3 regions of the Pseudomonas sp. NPDC078700 genome follow, and region 3 is predicted to be linked to each of the others. Evidence: riboswitches for the same ligand, from Rfam matches in the RefSeq annotation. Region 3 holds a riboswitch; each other region holds the start of a gene.
The links. A riboswitch is a leader RNA that binds a small molecule or an ion and turns the genes downstream of it on or off. The one in region 3 is predicted to bind cobalamin.
Positions count from the first base shown of each region.

Region 1: another riboswitch for cobalamin. It lies ahead of btuB (TonB-dependent vitamin B12 receptor); the one in region 3 lies ahead of ACIGCM_RS09455 (energy-coupling factor ABC transporter permease).
Region 2: another riboswitch for cobalamin. It lies ahead of ACIGCM_RS17715 (TonB-dependent receptor domain-containing protein); the one in region 3 lies ahead of ACIGCM_RS09455 (energy-coupling factor ABC transporter permease).

Region 1 covers NZ_JBITUI010000003.1:350,192-356,094, forward strand. The annotation lists gene ACIGCM_RS11955 (cobyrinate a,c-diamide synthase) at 1-578, opposite strand, end outside; gene ACIGCM_RS11960 (hypothetical protein) at 662-1,231, opposite strand; gene btuB (TonB-dependent vitamin B12 receptor) at 1,292-3,142, opposite strand; cobalamin riboswitch at 3,273-3,502, opposite strand; gene ACIGCM_RS11970 (hypothetical protein) at 3,638-3,958, opposite strand; gene ACIGCM_RS11975 (O-methyltransferase) at 3,969-4,631, opposite strand; gene ACIGCM_RS11980 (C40 family peptidase) at 4,659-5,177, opposite strand; gene ACIGCM_RS11985 (C40 family peptidase) at 5,219-5,863, opposite strand.
Region 2 covers NZ_JBITUI010000005.1:55,552-61,454, reverse strand. The annotation lists gene ACIGCM_RS17725 (carboxyl transferase domain-containing protein) at 1-697, shown strand, start outside; gene dxs (1-deoxy-D-xylulose-5-phosphate synthase) at 835-2,736, shown strand; cobalamin riboswitch at 2,771-2,989, shown strand; gene ACIGCM_RS17715 (TonB-dependent receptor domain-containing protein) at 3,084-5,006, shown strand; gene ACIGCM_RS17710 (APC family permease) at 5,152-5,903, opposite strand, start outside.
Region 3 covers NZ_JBITUI010000002.1:792,971-798,873, forward strand. The annotation lists gene ACIGCM_RS09445 (sulfate/molybdate ABC transporter ATP-binding protein) at 1-965, shown strand, start outside; gene ACIGCM_RS09450 (hypothetical protein) at 1,057-1,284, shown strand; cobalamin riboswitch at 1,582-1,789, shown strand; gene ACIGCM_RS09455 (energy-coupling factor ABC transporter permease) at 1,840-2,520, shown strand; cobalamin riboswitch at 2,814-3,024, shown strand; gene cobO (cob(I)yrinic acid a,c-diamide adenosyltransferase) at 3,202-3,807, shown strand; gene ACIGCM_RS09465 (ABC transporter substrate-binding protein) at 3,807-4,652, shown strand; gene ACIGCM_RS09470 (FecCD family ABC transporter permease) at 4,649-5,659, shown strand; gene ACIGCM_RS09475 (ABC transporter ATP-binding protein) at 5,656-5,903, shown strand, end outside.

The sequences.
Region 1 (5,903 bases), on a different contig from region 3:
ACCAACCCCAGGTGACGACTTGGCAGTTCGATTTCGACACTGCGCGGCAAAGCCCCATACCAGCGCATGGAGTCAGCTATCGAGTCGGCCAGAATCTGCCCGTGGCGTGCACTACCAACACGATTCGCCAGCACCCCGGAGAATGGTAAACCCACCTGGAACGTCGCTAACCCGTGGGCCAGCGCCGCAAAGGTTTGTGCCATGGCCGAGGCATCAATAACCGCCATCACTGGAACGCCAAAGTGCTGAGCAAGATCGGCGGCCGAAGGCGAGCCGTCGAACAGCCCCATCACGCCCTCGATCAAAATCAAATCCGCATTTTGCGCTGCCTGCCAAAGCAAACGACGGCTTTCGGCTTCGCCAACCATCCATAAATCGAGCTGATAGACCGGTTGACCCGATGCACGCGCCAGAATCATCGGATCAAGGAAGTCGGGCCCACACTTGAAGACCTGAACCCGCTTACCCTGCCGTGAATACAAGCGCGCAAGTGCAGCTGTAACCGTCGTCTTGCCTTGCCCGGAGGCAGGCGCTGCGATCAACAATGCCGGGCAATGATGCGGCGCTGTGCTGCTCATCTAACTCACCCCGCTAAGCAGATGGAAAGCACAGCAAGGTACATCAGGACTCACGCTTCTTTTGCGCATTATGGCGAGCATAATTATGACCGCACCTCACGCCGACGTGCTGCAAAGGCTGCGTGCAGGCCCAGATACAAAGCGCTGGCACCGCCCAGATACAAGGCCAAATTAGTCAGGTTACGCGGGTAGTACACCGCGATACGCTCAACCAACTGGCCAAGGCTTGGGTCTGGGTAACGGCCCGAGAAAAACAGAAATCCACCGCCCGAAAACAAATAGCACACAAAGGCGCTGACCGAAGCAATTGCAGCCAGCAACAGAAGACTGCTTGGCTGATGACGATGCATAACGGCGTAAAGCCGACCACCGAGCCACATAGCGCCATAGGCCGGAATTAACATCCAATAGGCAGGCGACATGCACCAGTCACTTACCCCAGCCCATTGCATGGCCGCGATATCAAGCAATGAAGCCTCGACAAACAGTGCTGGAAATACCCAGCGCGGCTTAAGCAAAGCACCCGCCAGAAAGAACACAGCCCAGGATGCACTGGGCAGGTTAACCGTGGCGAAATGCTGACCACGGGTCATGGCCATCAATGCGGCAAGCGCAATGGCGATCAGTAACTGGCTGCGTGGCGAAATGTTCATAATCTTCTCCTCTTGGCCGTGCCAGGGCGCAGAAACTACGCCATGGTCAAGGCATGGCGACTAGAGTGCTTGGTAACGCACGCTGAAATACACGGCCTGCCCCGGTTGGTTGTAACCGTCCGCAGTCTCATAATCAGCACCCAACAAATTCGCGACACGGCTTTGCAGCCGCCACTCTTTTGTGAGGCGATACTCTGCGCGCAAGTCAACGGTGGCGAAACCTGAAAGCTCCTTGGTATTGGCCAGGTCGTCATAACGCTGACCTTCAGCATGCACGCTGCCGCCGATGCTGAACTTGCCTAGTTGGCGATCAACATCAAGGTTGAACAGTTGCTTGGCACGCCGCGCCAACTGGTTACCGTCATTGGCTCCGCTCGACTGGTTCTGCGGGTCAATCAATGTGTAGTTGGCGTTCCAATCGAAGCCCAGCAATTGACTGGCCACAACCAGCTCCACACCATTGATTCGGGCTTTATCGACGTTGGATGGCCCTTGAATCGAAGCGTCGTATGCAATCAGGTCATCGATTTCATTGCGGAAAGCGTTAACCGACCAGTGCCCCCAATCGTGCTGACCGGTTAGCCCAACTTCAATGCTTTCTGAGGTTTCAGCATCCAGATTTGGATTGCCGTAGTCAGGGAAGTACAACTCGTTAAAGGTCGGTGCCTTGAATGCACTGCCGTAACTGATGGTGCTGCGCAACCAGTCGGTCAACGCAAAGCCGTAGGCGATATTACCGGTCTGATGATCACCGAACTGTTCGTTATCATCGCGGCGCAGCGCTACTTGCCAGTCATGACGCCCGGCCTCGCCTAAGTACTGAACAAAGTAGCCATTATTGTCACGTGAGTCCTGATCGTAATCAGTGCTGCCGTTGATTTCATCGCGCTGGTAATCAGTGCCGAGCGTCACTGTCTGACCCTCAGCAACGCTTATATCGTTCTGCCAACTTACCGTGTCGCGTCGGCTATCAAAGCGTGAGCTGAATTTGCCGTCCGTGTAGGCATCGGACTTATCCTCACTGCGTCCAGCCTGCAAAGTCACCAGCCAGATATCGAACGGCGAGAAACGGGCACGGCCACCATAGACATTGGACTCGCCGTCAGCATTGGCATTGAAACCTGAGGTACGGCTGCGGTTAACGCTGTCGTAATCGTTGTGCGACTTGGCTTTAAGCAGGTTTGCATCAAGTTCCAAGCCGTTGTCGAAACGATAACCGGCACTCAGGGTGCCGGACAGATTGCGATAACCATCGTCATCACTTTCAGCCCCGCTGACCCCAGCTGATTTGACGTTAATCCCGTCAGTATCCGAACCGCTGACGCCAAGGCTGTACCAACCCTTGTCACTGCCCCCAGAAACACCCGCGCTGCCGGTAGAGGCGTCATGCGTGCCGTAGCCAGCAGAAAAGAACGGTTTAGCCTCGCCCGTCTTTCCTTTGCGGGTAAAAATCTGGATAACCCCACCAATGGCTTCAGAACCATACAGGCTGGAGCGCGGTCCACGTACGACTTCAATGCGTTCAATCAACTCAATGGGCAGATCCTGCAAGGCAGCACCGCCGGAGCTGACCGAACCAATCTTGACGCCATCAATCATGACCAACACGTGATCAGACTCAGTGCCACGCATAAATAGCGAGGTCGACTTACCGGGCCCGCCGTTATTGACCAACGAAACACCTGGGACTTTTCGTAATAACTCAGGCACAGAATTGACCTGTGTTTGCTCGATTTCTGCACGATCAAATACCGTGACAGCAGCCAGGCTCTGGTTGGCCGTTTGTGCTGTACGCGTGGCGGTAACCACGGTGTCGTCAAGCTGGTTCGGTTCTACTGCGAAAACCTGGGAACCACTGGATACGCCACACAGCACGACGGCTGCTGACGTGAAAAAGGACTTACTGCTCATTGCGTATGCTCCGCCGCTCTCACCCGTGCGACCTAGACTGGGAAAGACATACGGAGAACAGCAGACGCATTAGCCACAGGTACGCAAAAAAACGCCCACAGGGTGATACGCCCGACAAAGCCCTCCGCGATGCCGTGAACATGCGACAGGCCGGTCTCCGGGCTTACGAGCAGCGCACTGTTGCCAGCACACCATCAAACACACCTTCCCATGCCTGAGCACAGTGGTTGAAAAAGCGTTTGAGTTGACTCGTTTACCGTTGCGGGGGCAGCGTCGGAATTGCTTGCGTGAACACGCAAAACTCACCGACTTCCCTGTTTCACCCTGTAAATACAAGGCACCTGAAGCAAGCCGCGCAGAGTAGTGACTTGCGACTAGAAGGTCAAACACCAATGCAATGGCACTGGGCGTGGCAACGCGACGTTTACCCACCATTGAGCACTCAAAAAACCGATTGCCGGTTAAAATGCTGGATGAAAAAGTGTCGATTCAGTTTCAATGGCGCGGATAAAAGTCGGCGGGTTTGACCGCAAGCCACTCAACAAAGGTGCGCAGGCGCTCATCACTCAACAAGCTCTCCCGCGAGTTGTAGGTCAGCGCCAATTCTTTTTCGCTAAACAAGCGGTGCACTTGGTTGTGACAGGCGCGACACAGCCACAGGGTTGCAGTGATGCGCTCTGTCTTGGCGTAGCGCTTTTGCACATAGGTTTTGTTGTGCAGCGCTTTGGGAATCAGATGATGTCGAGTCAACAGCGTATCGCGCGCGCACAATTCACAGGCGTCAGGCTGGGGTGGCAGACGAATAGGTTCGGACATAAGGCAGATGTTAACGCTTGCGGCAGAGTGTCAAACCATCACCCAGCGGCAGTAATGTCAGATCGATACGCGCATCATCTTTGAGCTGCGCATTCAGCGCTTGAATCGCGCGCGTGTCTTCGCTTTCAGGCTCGGCTTCAAGCACCCGTCCACTCCAGAGGGTGTTATCGAAAAGCAGCAAGGCACCCGGCTTAAGCAAGCGTAGCGCCTGTTCAAAATAGTCGGGGTAATTGGCTTTATCGGCATCGATAAACATCATATCGACCGTCTCTGCAAACCCCTCGCGCTCCAGCTGTGCAAGGGTATCCAGTGCGGGAGCCAAACGCTGCTCGATACGATCACTAACCCCAGCCTCTTGCCAATAGCGCTCAGCGATTGCGTTGTAATCGGCCACCAGATCACAACAGATTAGCTTACCGTCAGCGGGCATTGCCTGAGCCATGCAGATCGCGCTGTAACCGGTGAACGTACCGACTTCAATGATCCGTTTGGGCGCCAGCAACTGCACCAGCATCGCCATAAACTGCCCCTGCTCGGGTGCAATTTGCCAGCGCGCATTGGCAAGCATGGCCGTCTCTTCACGCAGCCGTTTCAGCGTAGAGGATTCGCGCAGGGAAACATCCAGCAGGTAGTGGTACAAGGGTTCGTCGAGATTAAGCGTTCGATTGGTCATTGGCGTCTCCGTACCGAATGCAGCCCTTTACATATTGTGCGCCAGCTCACCGCTAAATACGCGCTTGGCATCCAAGTAGACGCCCTGCCAATAACTACTACTCAGACTGTCGAGGCGTACAGTACCGCCACTCGAAGGGGCATGCACAAAACGGCCCTCACCCACATAGATGCCCGCGTGGCTGACCTTGCTGCCGCCACTGGTGGCAAAGAACACCAGATCACCGCTTTGAAGGTTGCTGCGGCTGATGTTTTGCCCACGCATCTGACTTAACTGGCTGGTGGTGCGCGGCAAGCTAATACCGGCAACGTCACGGTAGACAAAGCCGATTAAGCCACTGCAATCAAAGCCGCCATCAGGGGTATTGCCACCATAACGGTAAGGGGTGCCAACCAAGCCAATAGCACGAATCAGCACATCGTCGGCATTACCATTAGCAGCAGGATTGGTTATTCGAGGGACAGGTTGCGGCGAAGGAGGATGACTAGAACAGGCGCTTAGTAGCGCTGCAAGTGATAACAATGCAATGCGGATCGTTCGAGTCATGCGAGGCGCACCAAATAACGTAGTGCGCCTACTCTGCCGTGCTATCGCTTATGACGCAAGCGTGAGCGTGACGCGAGCATTGGCTGACTGCGCGAAGCCTTGTGCGCGGAGACGACAGTGCGGGTAAAACCGGCCTGATGGCCGAGCTTCGAATGCCCCCGCGAAGCGAGCATAGGCTGATCACGTGACCCATCGCCTTTAAGGAAGCGCTTGGCACCAATGTAGTGACGGCTCCAATAGCTGTTACCCAGCTTGCTGATGCGGATGGACTTGCCCGTACGCGGTGCGTGAATGAACTCTCCTTCACCGATATACAGGCCAATGTGACTGACCCGGCCATTACCGTTGTGATTAAAGAACACAACATCACCGGCACGCAGGTCGCTTTTGGCGACTTTCGGCGCGTTCATCTTGATCATCTGGCCTGTGGTGCGCGGCAGATGGATATTGGCCTCGCTACCGAAAAGATAAACAATCAAACCACTGCAATCGAAACCACGACGCGCATTGGTGCCACCCCAACGATAAGGCACACCGATCAATTCCTGGGCACGCCCAACAACCGCAGCCGCTTTAGGCAATGAGGCCTTTTCCAAGCTGGCGTGCTTCTCATTTGCCTGAGCTGAAAAGCTGGAAAACAACCCAAAGGAGCAACAAAACAAAACACTTAAGAGAGATTTACGCATTACGAAACCCGAGCAGCAACAGCGGTTGCGGATGCCAAAA
Region 2 (5,903 bases), on a different contig from region 3:
CGTCATTGAAACCCTTGCCGACCACGACTCGGTACTGGAACTGCGCCGCGAGTTTGCACCGGGCATGATCACCGCATTCATCCGCATCGAAGGTCAGCCATTTGGCTTGCTTGCCAACAATCCTGCCCATTTGGGCGGTGCCATTGATGCCGTGAGCGGGGACAAAGCCGCGCGCTTTATGCAGCTGTGCAATGCCTTTGACATTCCCCTGGTGTCGTTGTGCGACACCCCTGGCTTTATGGTCGGACCCCAAGCAGAGCAACAAGCCACAGTGCGCCACGTCTCACGCATGTTTGTCGCCGCTGCCAGTCTCAGCGTACCGTTCTTTACCATCGTTCTGCGCAAAGGTTATGGGTTGGGCGCACAAGCGATGGCAGCTGGCAGCTTCCATTCACCGCTGTTTACGGTTGCCTGGCCCAGTGGCGAATTCGGTGCGATGGGCCTTGAAGGTGCTGTTCGCTTAGGCTTTGCCAAAGAGTTGGCAGCGGCTGAGTCAGATCAAGCGCGCCAGCAACTCTTCGACAAGCTGGTCGCCAAGGCGTATGCCAATGGCAAGGCGATCAATATGGCAAGCTTCCTTGAGATTGATGCGGTAATTGACCCTGAACAAACCCGTAGCTGGTTGACTCGCGGCCTCAACTCAACGCCTGCGCCTGCAAATAACCCTCAAAAACGTGGCTTTATCGACACCTGGTGATGCCTAAACTACGCCCCCAAGCCAGCAGCGTGCTGGCTTGGGGGTAGAGACAGGTGCTGATTGGCCACTTCTTATTTGGGTACTGCACGGGGCTTCGGGTAAACTGGCGCATCTTTGTATTAATAACGATTCGCCTGATGCCGACGACTTTCCAAGAGATTCCCCGCGAACGCCCGCTGACGCCTTTGCTTGACCGTGCGAATACGCCGACCGAGCTGCGCCGATTGGGTGAGGCCGAGCTGGAAACCCTGGCCGACGAACTGCGCCAATACTTGCTCTACACCGTCGGCCAGACCGGTGGTCACTTCGGTGCGGGCTTAGGCGTGGTCGAGCTGACAATTGCTCTGCATTACGTGTTTGATACTCCAGATGACCGTTTGGTATGGGATGTTGGCCATCAAGCCTATCCGCATAAAATCCTGACCGGTCGCCGCGAGCGCATGAGCACCTTGCGGCAAAAAGACGGCGTTGCTGCCTTTCCACGCCGCAGCGAAAGCGAATACGACACCTTTGGCGTCGGCCACTCAAGCACCTCAATCAGTGCAGCGCTGGGCATGGCGGTTGCCGCCAAGATACAGGGTAGCAACCGTAAAAGTGTTGCCGTCATAGGTGATGGCGCACTGACTGCAGGCATGGCGTTCGAAGCGTTGAACCATGCCTCTGACCTTAAAGCCAATATGCTGGTGGTGCTCAACGACAACGACATGTCGATCTCGCGCAACGTCGGCGGGCTGTCGAATTATCTGGCGAAAATCCTTTCCAGCCGCACCTACGCAAGCATGCGTGAAGGCAGCAAGAAAGTACTCTCGCGCCTTCCCGGCGCGTGGGAAATCGCCCGTAAAACCGAAGAGCACGCCAAAGGCATGCTGGTTCCGGGCACCCTGTTTGAAGAACTCGGCTGGAATTACATTGGCCCAATTGATGGCCATGACCTGCCAACTATGCTGGCCACGCTGCGCAATATGCGCGACCTGGAAGGCCCGCAGTTCCTGCATGTCATCACCAAAAAAGGTAAAGGCTTCGCCCCGGCAGAGGCGGATCCCATTGGTTACCACGCCATCACCAAGCTTGAGCCGGTCAATCGTCCTGCTGCGCAAACCGCCGCAAAAAAACCTTCTGGCCCTAAGTACTCCAGTGTATTTGGTCAGTGGCTGTGTGACATGGCAGCGCAAGACTCGCGCCTGCTCGGCATCACCCCGGCGATGAAAGAAGGTTCCGATCTGGTTGCCTTTAGCGAGCAATACCCAGACCGCTACTTTGATACGGCTATCGCTGAACAGCACGCGGTTACGCTCGCTGCGGGCATGGCCTGTGAGGGCAGCAAGCCAGTTGTCGCGATCTACTCGACCTTCTTGCAACGCGCCTATGATCAACTGATTCACGACGTTGCGGTGCAGCACCTCGACGTATTGTTCGCCATTGACCGCGCAGGTTTAGTGGGTGAAGACGGGCCGACCCATGCGGGCAGCTTCGATATCACCTACTTGCGCTGCATCCCCGGCATGCTGGTGATGACCCCAAGCGATGAGAACGAATTGCGCCGCATGCTTACCACCGGCCACCTGTTTGACGGCCCCGCGGCTGTGCGCTATCCACGCGGCACGGGCCCTGGCGCGACCATTGAAGCCGGGCTTGAGCCGTTGGAAATCGGCAAAGGCGTTGTCCGTCGGCAAGGCAGCGGCACGGCAATGCTGGTATTCGGCGTGCAACTGAGTGAAGCCTTGAAAGCCGCTGAAACACTGGATGCGACTGTTGTCGACATGCGCTTCGTCAAGCCTATCGATGAGGCGTTGATCCGCCAGCTAGCTGCCAGCCATGAACTGCTGGTAACCATTGAAGAAAACAGCATCATGGGCGGCGCTGGCAGTGCAGTCAGCGAGTTTCTGGCACAGGAAAATGTGCTCAAGCCAGTGCTCCACCTTGGCCTGCCCGACCTCTACGTCGAGCATGCCAAACCGTCACAAATGCTTGCCGAATGCGGCCTTGATGCAAAGGGTATCGAGCAGGCAATTCGTCAGCGTTTGGCTGTTATCAAGTAATAACTAACCCATTGCCGCAAACTCGGTAATGGGTTTTATCGTGATTGACCGAGGTCGCTGTCAGCCGCAAGGCGCAGCGTGAAAAGGGAAGCAGGTGCGTCTATGACAATGCCTGCGCTGCCCCCGCAACGGTAACCGACAGTGCTGAGCCCTTGAGCCCAGCACAGCGTTTTTCGACAACCACTGGGTTAGCCCGGGAAGGTGAAAAACGCTGTCGGCAGCCCGGAGACCTGCCTCGTTGCAATTTTGACTGGTGTTGCGGAGGGCATCACCGTCAAGTGCGGGTCTCTGTTGGCCAGCGCTTGTCCCTGCCCTCCTCAAAAGCATTGTACTTTTGAGGTTGTTTAATGAAGTTTTCCCGCATTTACTTGGCGCTCACTATGGCCCCATGCCTGGCCACGGCCGCTCAATCAGCCGAGCCTTATCAGGCCACGCCTCTGGTTATTACCTCGGGCCGTCAGGCAGAGCCGATCAGCAAAGCCACCGCCGCTATCACTGTCTATGAACGCAAAGACATCGAACGCCTACAAGCCGGTGACGTGCTTGACTTACTCGCTCGCACGCCGGGTGTCAGCGTCCAACGCAGTGGCGGTAGCGGCTCACTCAGCGGGATATTTATTCGCGGCACTTCGACAGCGCAAAGCTTGGTGTTGGTCAACGGCCAGCGCATTGCCGGCAGTTCCAGCGGAACAGCCAGCCTCGAACAACTCAACCTTGATCAAATCGAGCGCATCGAAGTGGTTCGTGGCAGCCGCTCAGCGCTCTATGGTTCAGACGCCATTGGTGGCGTCATTCAGATTTTTACCCGCAGCGGTGAACAAGGCCTGCACCCGCGCCTTAAAGTAGGTTACGGCACCTATGGCACTTGGCAGCGCAGCCTGGGATTGTCGGGCGGCGACGAACAGACCCGCTTCGACTTAGGAGCCTCGCTGGATGAAACCGATGGCTTTGAGCGCACCAATCTAATCGGCAGCGAAGACAGTGCCTATCGCAACAAAGGCTTCAACCTCAGCCTGTCGCATAACTTTAATGACAGGCTTGAAGCCGGTATTAACCTGCTGCGTCAGTCCGGGCAGAGTGAATACGACTACAGCTTGTCACCGACCCAGGCCGCCGACACTGACTTTGAAGAATCCACTGGCAGCGCTTATGTGCAAGCGCAATTGAACGAAAACTGGACGTCACGCCTAGAGCTGGGTCATACCGAGAACCGCCAAACGTCGCACGACCCTTATGGCGGCTCAGTATTCAATACCTACCGCGACCAAGCCAGCTGGCTTAACACCATTGAGTTTGCTGAGCAGCAACAACTGATGCTCGGCTTGGACTGGTACGAAGACCGCCTCAACAGCTCGACAGACTTCAACGAAAACTCGCGCTGGAATAAAGCAGCATTTATTCAGCACCGGTATGACAACGACCTGTTCGGCACTGAGCTCGGCCTGCGTCATGATGACAATGAAGCCTTTGGGAGCGAGAACAGCTGGAATGCGGCCTTCACTTGGCACGTGAATAACGATAACGACTTGATTGCGTCATACAGCGAGTCCTTCCGCGCGCCAACCTTTAATGATCTGTATTACCCAGACGATTGTTTCCCCGGCTTTGGTTGTACGGTGTATAGCAACCCAGATTTACAACCGGAGACGGCGCGCAGCTATGAGCTGCAGTGGCGCTCGCGCTTGTCGCCGACCAGCTCATTGGAAATCTCCGCTTACCACACCCGCATTGAAGACGCGATCGTCACCAACAATGCACTGGACGGCAATCAGTCAAACAGCATCGATGCCTTCCGCCCGGAAAATATTGATGAAGCGACCATCCACGGCCTGGAAATTGGGCTTAAACAACAAATTTTCGGCTGGCACACCAGCCTCGGCTACAGCTTGGTCGATGCGCGCAATAGCAGCGGCAGCGGTAACAACGGCAAACGCCTGAGCCGTCGTCCAGAAAACACCTTCACGGCGGATATAGACCGCAGTTTCGGTCAGTTCAATGTCGGCGCGAGTTGGCTAGTGGCCAGCCATAGTTACAACGACCTGGCCAATAGCCAAGAGATACCGGGCTACGGCGTGCTGGGCCTGCGTGCGGGCTGGAATGCCCCCAACGACCTGCGCTTTGATCTGAAGCTGGACAACCTGCTTGACCATGACTACTACCAGGCCAACGGCACAGCCTTCGATAGCACCACCTTCGCTCAAGTCCCCTTCCACTACGAGGAAGCTGGGCGCACCGCGTTGGTTTCAATGACCTGGACACCGCAGCTCTAACAACGCCGCCAAAGAAGCGTAGCCAGGTGGTCAAGGTGAAGCTTGACCACCGCGGTATCGAAATCAAGCGGAAATCATTGGCAGCAAAGGGTGGCCGAAAAAACTAGCCCCCCCGTGACAATCGACAGCCGTCGATGCAAACCTATCAATGCTTGATGTCGACGACACCGTAGACCTTGCGCGAATAGACATAAAACGCGAGCCCTACAGCCGACCAGCCACCCACCAGAACCCATTCGATTGGCAACAATGCCGAAGGTGCAATGGGGGTGTAAAGCAGCACCAAGCCGAGGGATAAAATCAGCGCAACATACCCCACCCATGGGCCTTTTCCGGCGCGAAACGGGCGCTCCATCTCAGGTTCTTTTTTACGCAGCACAATAAAAGACAGCGCCACCATCGAATAGGCAACCACGATACCCAGACCGCCAGCATCGACCAGCCACACCATCGCCTGGCGGCCGAATAAAGGGGCAACTATCGAAAGCGCACCAATCAATAAAATCGCATTGACCGGGGTTTTGTAAGTGGGGTGCAATTTGGCCAAGAACGCGGGCAGCATTTTGGCTTCGGCCATGGCATACACCGCACGCGACCCGCCGATTAGAAATGCATTCCAGCTGGTCAGAATCCCGCCCAGACCAGCAAGCACCAGCAGCTTCCCGGCCCATGCTCCGCCCAGTACAGCGGTGGCTGCATCTGCCGTCGCCAGCTTGGTCCCCGCTAAGGCTTCGGCATCCAAGGCACGCCCTGTGGCATACATAATCAGAATGTACCAGGCCACGGCCATCAAAACAGAAACGATCAAAATGATGCCGATTTTGCGATACGGCAAATCAATTTCTTCAGCCGCTTGTGGGATAACGTCAAAGCCAACGAACAAAAACGGCGTCATGA
Region 3 (5,903 bases):
GCAAGAATTTCCATGCGTTCAAGGCGCTAAATCAGATCAACCTGAACATTCAGAGTGGCGAACTGGTCGCTCTGTTAGGGCCATCCGGGTGCGGTAAAACCACCTTGCTGCGAATCATTGCCGGCCTCGAAACACCTGATAGCGGCAGCATTCAGTTTCACGGTGAGGATGTTTCCGAGCACGATGTGCGTGACCGAAATGTGGGTTTTGTATTCCAGCACTACGCACTTTTTCGGCATATGACGGTATTCGATAACGTCGCATTTGGCTTACGCATGAAGCCCAAGCGCGAGCGTCCCACTGAAGCTGTGATTGCACAGAAGGTGCATGAACTGCTGGGCCTGGTGCAACTGGACTGGCTTGCTGACCGTTACCCAGAGCAGCTTTCCGGTGGTCAGCGCCAACGTATTGCACTGGCCCGTGCGCTGGCCGTTGAGCCCCGCGTATTGCTGCTTGATGAACCCTTTGGTGCACTGGATGCCAAGGTGCGTAAGGAGCTGCGCCGTTGGCTGGCGCGCCTGCATGAAGATGTACATCTAACCTCCGTGTTCGTGACTCATGACCAAGAGGAAGCCATGGAAGTGGCAGACCGCATCGTCGTGATGAATAAGGGAGTGATTGAGCAAATCGGTTCACCTCGCGAGGTCTATGAGAACCCTGCCAGTGACTTCGTTTACCACTTCCTGGGGGATGCCAACCGCCTCTATATCGGCGAAGACCACCACGTCTTGTTCCGTCCCCATGAAGTCCATTTGTCGCGCCAGCCACAAGAAGGGCATCAGGCTGGTGAAGTACGCGATATCCGTCCGCTGGGCGCAATCACCCGCGTCACCCTCAAGGTGGCTGGGCAGACTGATCTGATTGAAGCTGAGGTGGCCAAGGATCATATGAGCCTTGATGACCTTAATCGTGGCGAAACACTGTATTTCAAACCCAAGGGTGGCCAGGCGCTAATCAATCCTTGATGAGCAATTTGCCTCTGCTGAAACAGCTGGAACTAATAAGCTGACCTCCGGGTCAGTATTTTATCCCGCTTAACCTGCAGAGGTAATCCTTATGTCCCAATTCACCCTTAACTACAGGTTCCACAACCAACCACGCAGTCATGGGCTCGAATTAGAGCAATCCCAACTGAGTGAAGGCGAAGCTGCTCGCCATCTGATTGAACTGCATCACGCCGATGCCGAAAACAGTTTGCTGATGCCAGCAGCCGACGCCACCGAAGATGAACTGCTCGCGCAGGCCGAGGTGTTGGCCATCAGCGATATACGTGTTGTTAGCTGAGTTGCAGTAAGAGGGAGGGAGGGGGCGTGTCAAAATAGGCCAGTGCTTCCTCGACCCTCCTATGTGAGCCAGGCATTGCTGTGCCTGTTTGCTGCCACCACGCATGGCCTGTCCACAATCCCATCATTCGTCATTAAATACATATCAAATACATATCTCCCTTCTTCCTTTCCCAACTACCAATCAGGCGAGCCCCCAGCGCCTGGTTGCGCGTGGTTTCTGGCAGTTACACCGCAGGCGATACGTTTACTGCACCGCACCATTTCAGTTTGTTTCTAGGCTTTTGTTGGGTTCATCAGTAAAGTAGCCGCCGATGGTTTTCGGCCCCCTTCTCTGGGGGGCGAAATGAAAAAGGGAATGGGGTGAAGGCTTTAGCGCTTGAACCCTCAGCTGCCTCCGCAACTGTAAGCGAAGAGTGACACCCGAACACCACTGGCATTGCTGGGAAGGTGGGTGAAGCGATGACGCGCAAGCCAGGAAACCTGTCATCAAAACCGGATTTTGCCGGTCATTCGCTCATATTTATCGCACGGTGGGTGCGATGGAGGATTCACTATGCATATCGAACCGGGTGTCGTTGATGGCGCCAAAATCATTCTTAGTTATGCAACAGCAGTAGGTGGTTTTGGTCTGGCGGCAAAAATGGCCATTGATAGCGTTCGCAATAACGGCGGCGTTGCGGCGCTACTGCTACGCAGTTTGATTACCACTACGCTGGTGTTCTGTTTCTTTGAAGTCTTGCCACACCATGCTGTTGGGGTGTCAGAGGTTCACCTGATTCTGGGCTCTACACTGTTATTGGTGTTTGGTGCCGGTGCCTCGGCGATTGGGCTGGCTGCTGGCTTGTTGATCCAGGGTGTATTTTTTGCCCCTTTCGACTTGCCTCAATACGGCATGAATGTGACCACGTTACTGGTGCCGCTATGGGCGATTAATGCCTTGGCTCAACGGATCATTCCGCAAAGCACGGCCTACGTAGACACCCGTTACAGTCAAGTGCTGGCGCTGTCGACGGCGTATCAGGGTGGCATCGTTCTGTGGGTCGCGTTTTGGGCATTCTATGGTCACGGCTTTAGTGTGGAAAACCTTGCCAGCGTTGGCACCTTTGGCTTGGCGTACATGACGGTGATTATTGTCGAGCCCTTGATTGATCTGGCGGTGTTGGCCGGTGCCAAGGCATTAGCCCGTTACAGCAGTGGTCCGGCGTTTAATGTGCGCCTGCATCAACCTGCTTAAAGGGTGAGTCCTGCGGCGCTCAGGCGGATGCTTGGCGCCATGCAGTGAACGCTTGATTGATGCCTGTCTGGTTGAAGACCGACAGGTGTCGCGCTGTATTTTTGCGCGTGCACCGAGCGCTCACGTCGGGTGCTAGCGCACAGCCCAATCACTTGATTGCGATGCTTGCCAATTGCGAGTCGATGGCTGCTGGGTGCAATTCTTCGATCTAGCTGAAATCGCCTTTGTAAGAGGCGTTCGATCCAGCTGTCACGCCCTGTTGAACGGTTGCCGTGCATAGGCGACTCGGGTACTCTGCGTGGCATCGAACAGGTGCCCCGAGCGCAACCGCGCAACGGGTGAAACGGGAAGTCCGGTGATCGCATGGTTAAACATGGCGTATTCCGGCGCAGCCCCCGCTGCTGTAGAGCCTGATGCAATCGCGATATACCACTGGGCAACCGGGAAGGTGCGATTAGCGAATGAAGGCGAGCCAGAAGACCGGCCTGATCGACAATAGGTGCGTACCCCGGGGTGTGGGTTTGCCGATGCTGTGTATTGCCTTCGCGGGCAAATATTTCCAGTAGTTGTCTTTCAGGTCTTGGCATTGCCACGTCCTGCCATCCCCTGTTGCTGCGCTCCGTTGAATTGTGTGCGCCTAGTCGCGTGCGCATTTTCTGATTTCAGGAGTGTCGCCAAGTGATCGATGATGACAAAAAACGCAGCCACAATGAGCGGATGCAACGTAAGAAGGCCGTGGTCGATGCCGGTATCGAACGTGCCCAAGAAGAGCGGGGCATCGTTATTCTGATCACCGGTAATGGCAAGGGTAAAACCACTTCAGCCTTCGGGACTTTGTACCGCGCGCTTGGCTATGGTCATCGCGCTGGTGTGGTGCAGTTTATCAAAGGCACTCAGGCATCCGGCGAGATCACCTATTTGCGTCAGCATGCGCCATTGGTTGAGTACCACGCCATGGCAACCGGTTTCACTTGGAACACCCAAGACTGGGATCAGGACAAGGCGGCAGCCGATGAAGCCTGGGCACATGCTGCAAAGATGTTGCAGGACCCCAGTTTGAATCTGGTGCTGCTCGATGAGCTGACTTACATGCTCAAATACAACTACCTCGACACCTCAATGGTGCTGGAGGCGATTCGGGCGCGTCCGCCACTGCAGAGCGTTATCATCACCGGTCGCGCGGCTAAGCCCGAGTTGGTTGAGCTGGCAGACACCGTCAGTGAAATCCGCGACGTTAAACATGCCTATAAACAGGGTGTCCGGGCGCAGATGGGCATTGATTTCTGATGCGAGCCTGGCTCGTTTTGGTTGCAGTACTCTGCGTGCCTGGCGTATCGGCAGCGCTGCCGCGAGTGGTCTCGACTAATCAGTGTGCCGATATGTTGGCGTTGCGCCTTGCTGCGCCAGAGCAATTGTTGTCGGTGTCGAGCAAGAGCCGTGACCCGCAGTTGTCCTCGATGGCCGGACAGGCACAAAGGGTGCCGGTGAATCATGCCAGCAGCGAGGAAATCATTGCGCTGCACCCGGACCTGGTCCTCGCTTCAAGGCGCTGGCAAAGCCACAATCAAGCTGAGTTATTGCGTCAGCATGGCATCGAGGTCGTGGTGGTGCCATACCCCACTACCTGGGCGCAGATCTTCGCCAGTACGCGGCTGGTTGCGGCAAAACTAGGGCGCGTAGAAGAGGGTGAGGCGCTGCTTGCTGACGTCCAGGCGCGGCTTGATCGACTCAAGCAACATCCCCGACCGCTGCGTGCGCTGTATCTGCGGCCTAACGGTGGCAGTGCCGGGCGCGACACCTATGTCGATACCGTGTTTCAAGCGGTGGGAGTAATCAACCATCAAGCCGCGTTGGGGCGCAGCGGTTGGGGACGGTTTAATCTGGAAGACTTGGTGCGCCAGCCGCCCGATGTCTTCGTCAGTGCCGACATGCCGATCGATCGAGGTTATGCCAAGTCAGCGTTTTCGCGCCACCCGTTCCTGCAGCAACTGACAGCGACCCGTCCGGTGTTGCAGGTTGAAGGCAATCGCTGGGGTTGCAGTGATTGGCAACTGATCTTCAGTGCCGAGCGTTTAGCAGCGCAGATCGATGCGCTGACTGCGCTGACTGCGCTGCAGTTGGGGCAGCAATGAGCCGCTTAAACGCATTGCTGCTGGTAATCCTGCTGGGGTTGTTTCTGCTGTCGTTGACCATTGGTGCCGTGCCGCTTGGCCTCGCAGATGTTGCTGGAGCCCTGCTGCGGTCGGCAGATTCCAGCGCTGATCTGGCCGATGTTGCCGTGCAGCATCAGATTATCGTTAACCAGATTCGTCTGCCGCGGGTCATTCTGGCAATCCTGGTAGGGCTTTCGCTGGGTGCCGCGGGTGCCGCCCTTCAAGGGCTGCTGCGCAATCCCTTGGCTGAACCCGGTTTGCTTGGCGTCAGCTCCAGCGCCAGTTTGGGTGCGGTGGTGTGTTTGTACTACGGGCTTACTGCATTCAGTGCTTGGTTGCTCCCGGTTGCGGCCATGAGTTGCGCAGCACTGGCAACCTTGGTGCTTTATCTGATTGCGCGTCGTCGTGCGAGTAATCTCACCCTGATTCTTGCTGGTATCGCGCTGTCTGCCTTGTGCTCGGCACTCACATCATTAGCCATCAGCCTGGCACCCAATCCAACCGATATGCAGGACATCGTACTCTGGCTGATGGGGTCGTTGAGTGACCGCAGCTTCGCGGATATCCGCCTGTGCCTGCCATTTATTGCGGCAGGTGTTTTATTGCTGCTGGCCTGTGGCCCGCAACTGGATGCGTTGACCCTTGGCGAGGACGAGGCCAGCAGCCTCGGGGTCAGCCTGCCGCGTTTGCGGGGGCAGATCATTCTCGGCACAGCGCTGTGCGTTGGCGCCAGTGTAGCGGTGACCGGCGCTATTGGGTTTATTGGCCTAGTGGTGCCACATCTGCTGCGAAAATGGGTCGGTTACCACCCCTCACGCTTGCTATTAAGTAGTGCCCTTGGCGGCGCTGTGCTGTTGCTGGCCGCTGATATCTTGCTGCGTGTGGTCAGTGGTGAACAGGAACTGATGCTGGGTGTGGTGACCGCTTTACTGGGCGCACCGTTCTTTCTTGTTCTGTTGCTGCGTCAACGGTTGGTTGCATCATGAGCGGCTTACGCATTGAACAGCTAAGCGTTGCGATTGACGGTAAAAACCGGGTCAATGATCTGTCGTTCGCGCTGGCTGCGGGTGAGTTGCTGGGCATTATTGGCCCCAATGGCGCGGGCAAAAGTAGTTTGCTCAAGGCCATTGCTCACTTGATGCCTTACTCCGGGCTGATCGAGCAGGATGCAGTGGTGTTGCAAACCCTGACCCCTCGCCAGCGTGCTCTGCGTCTGGCTTACCTTGGGCA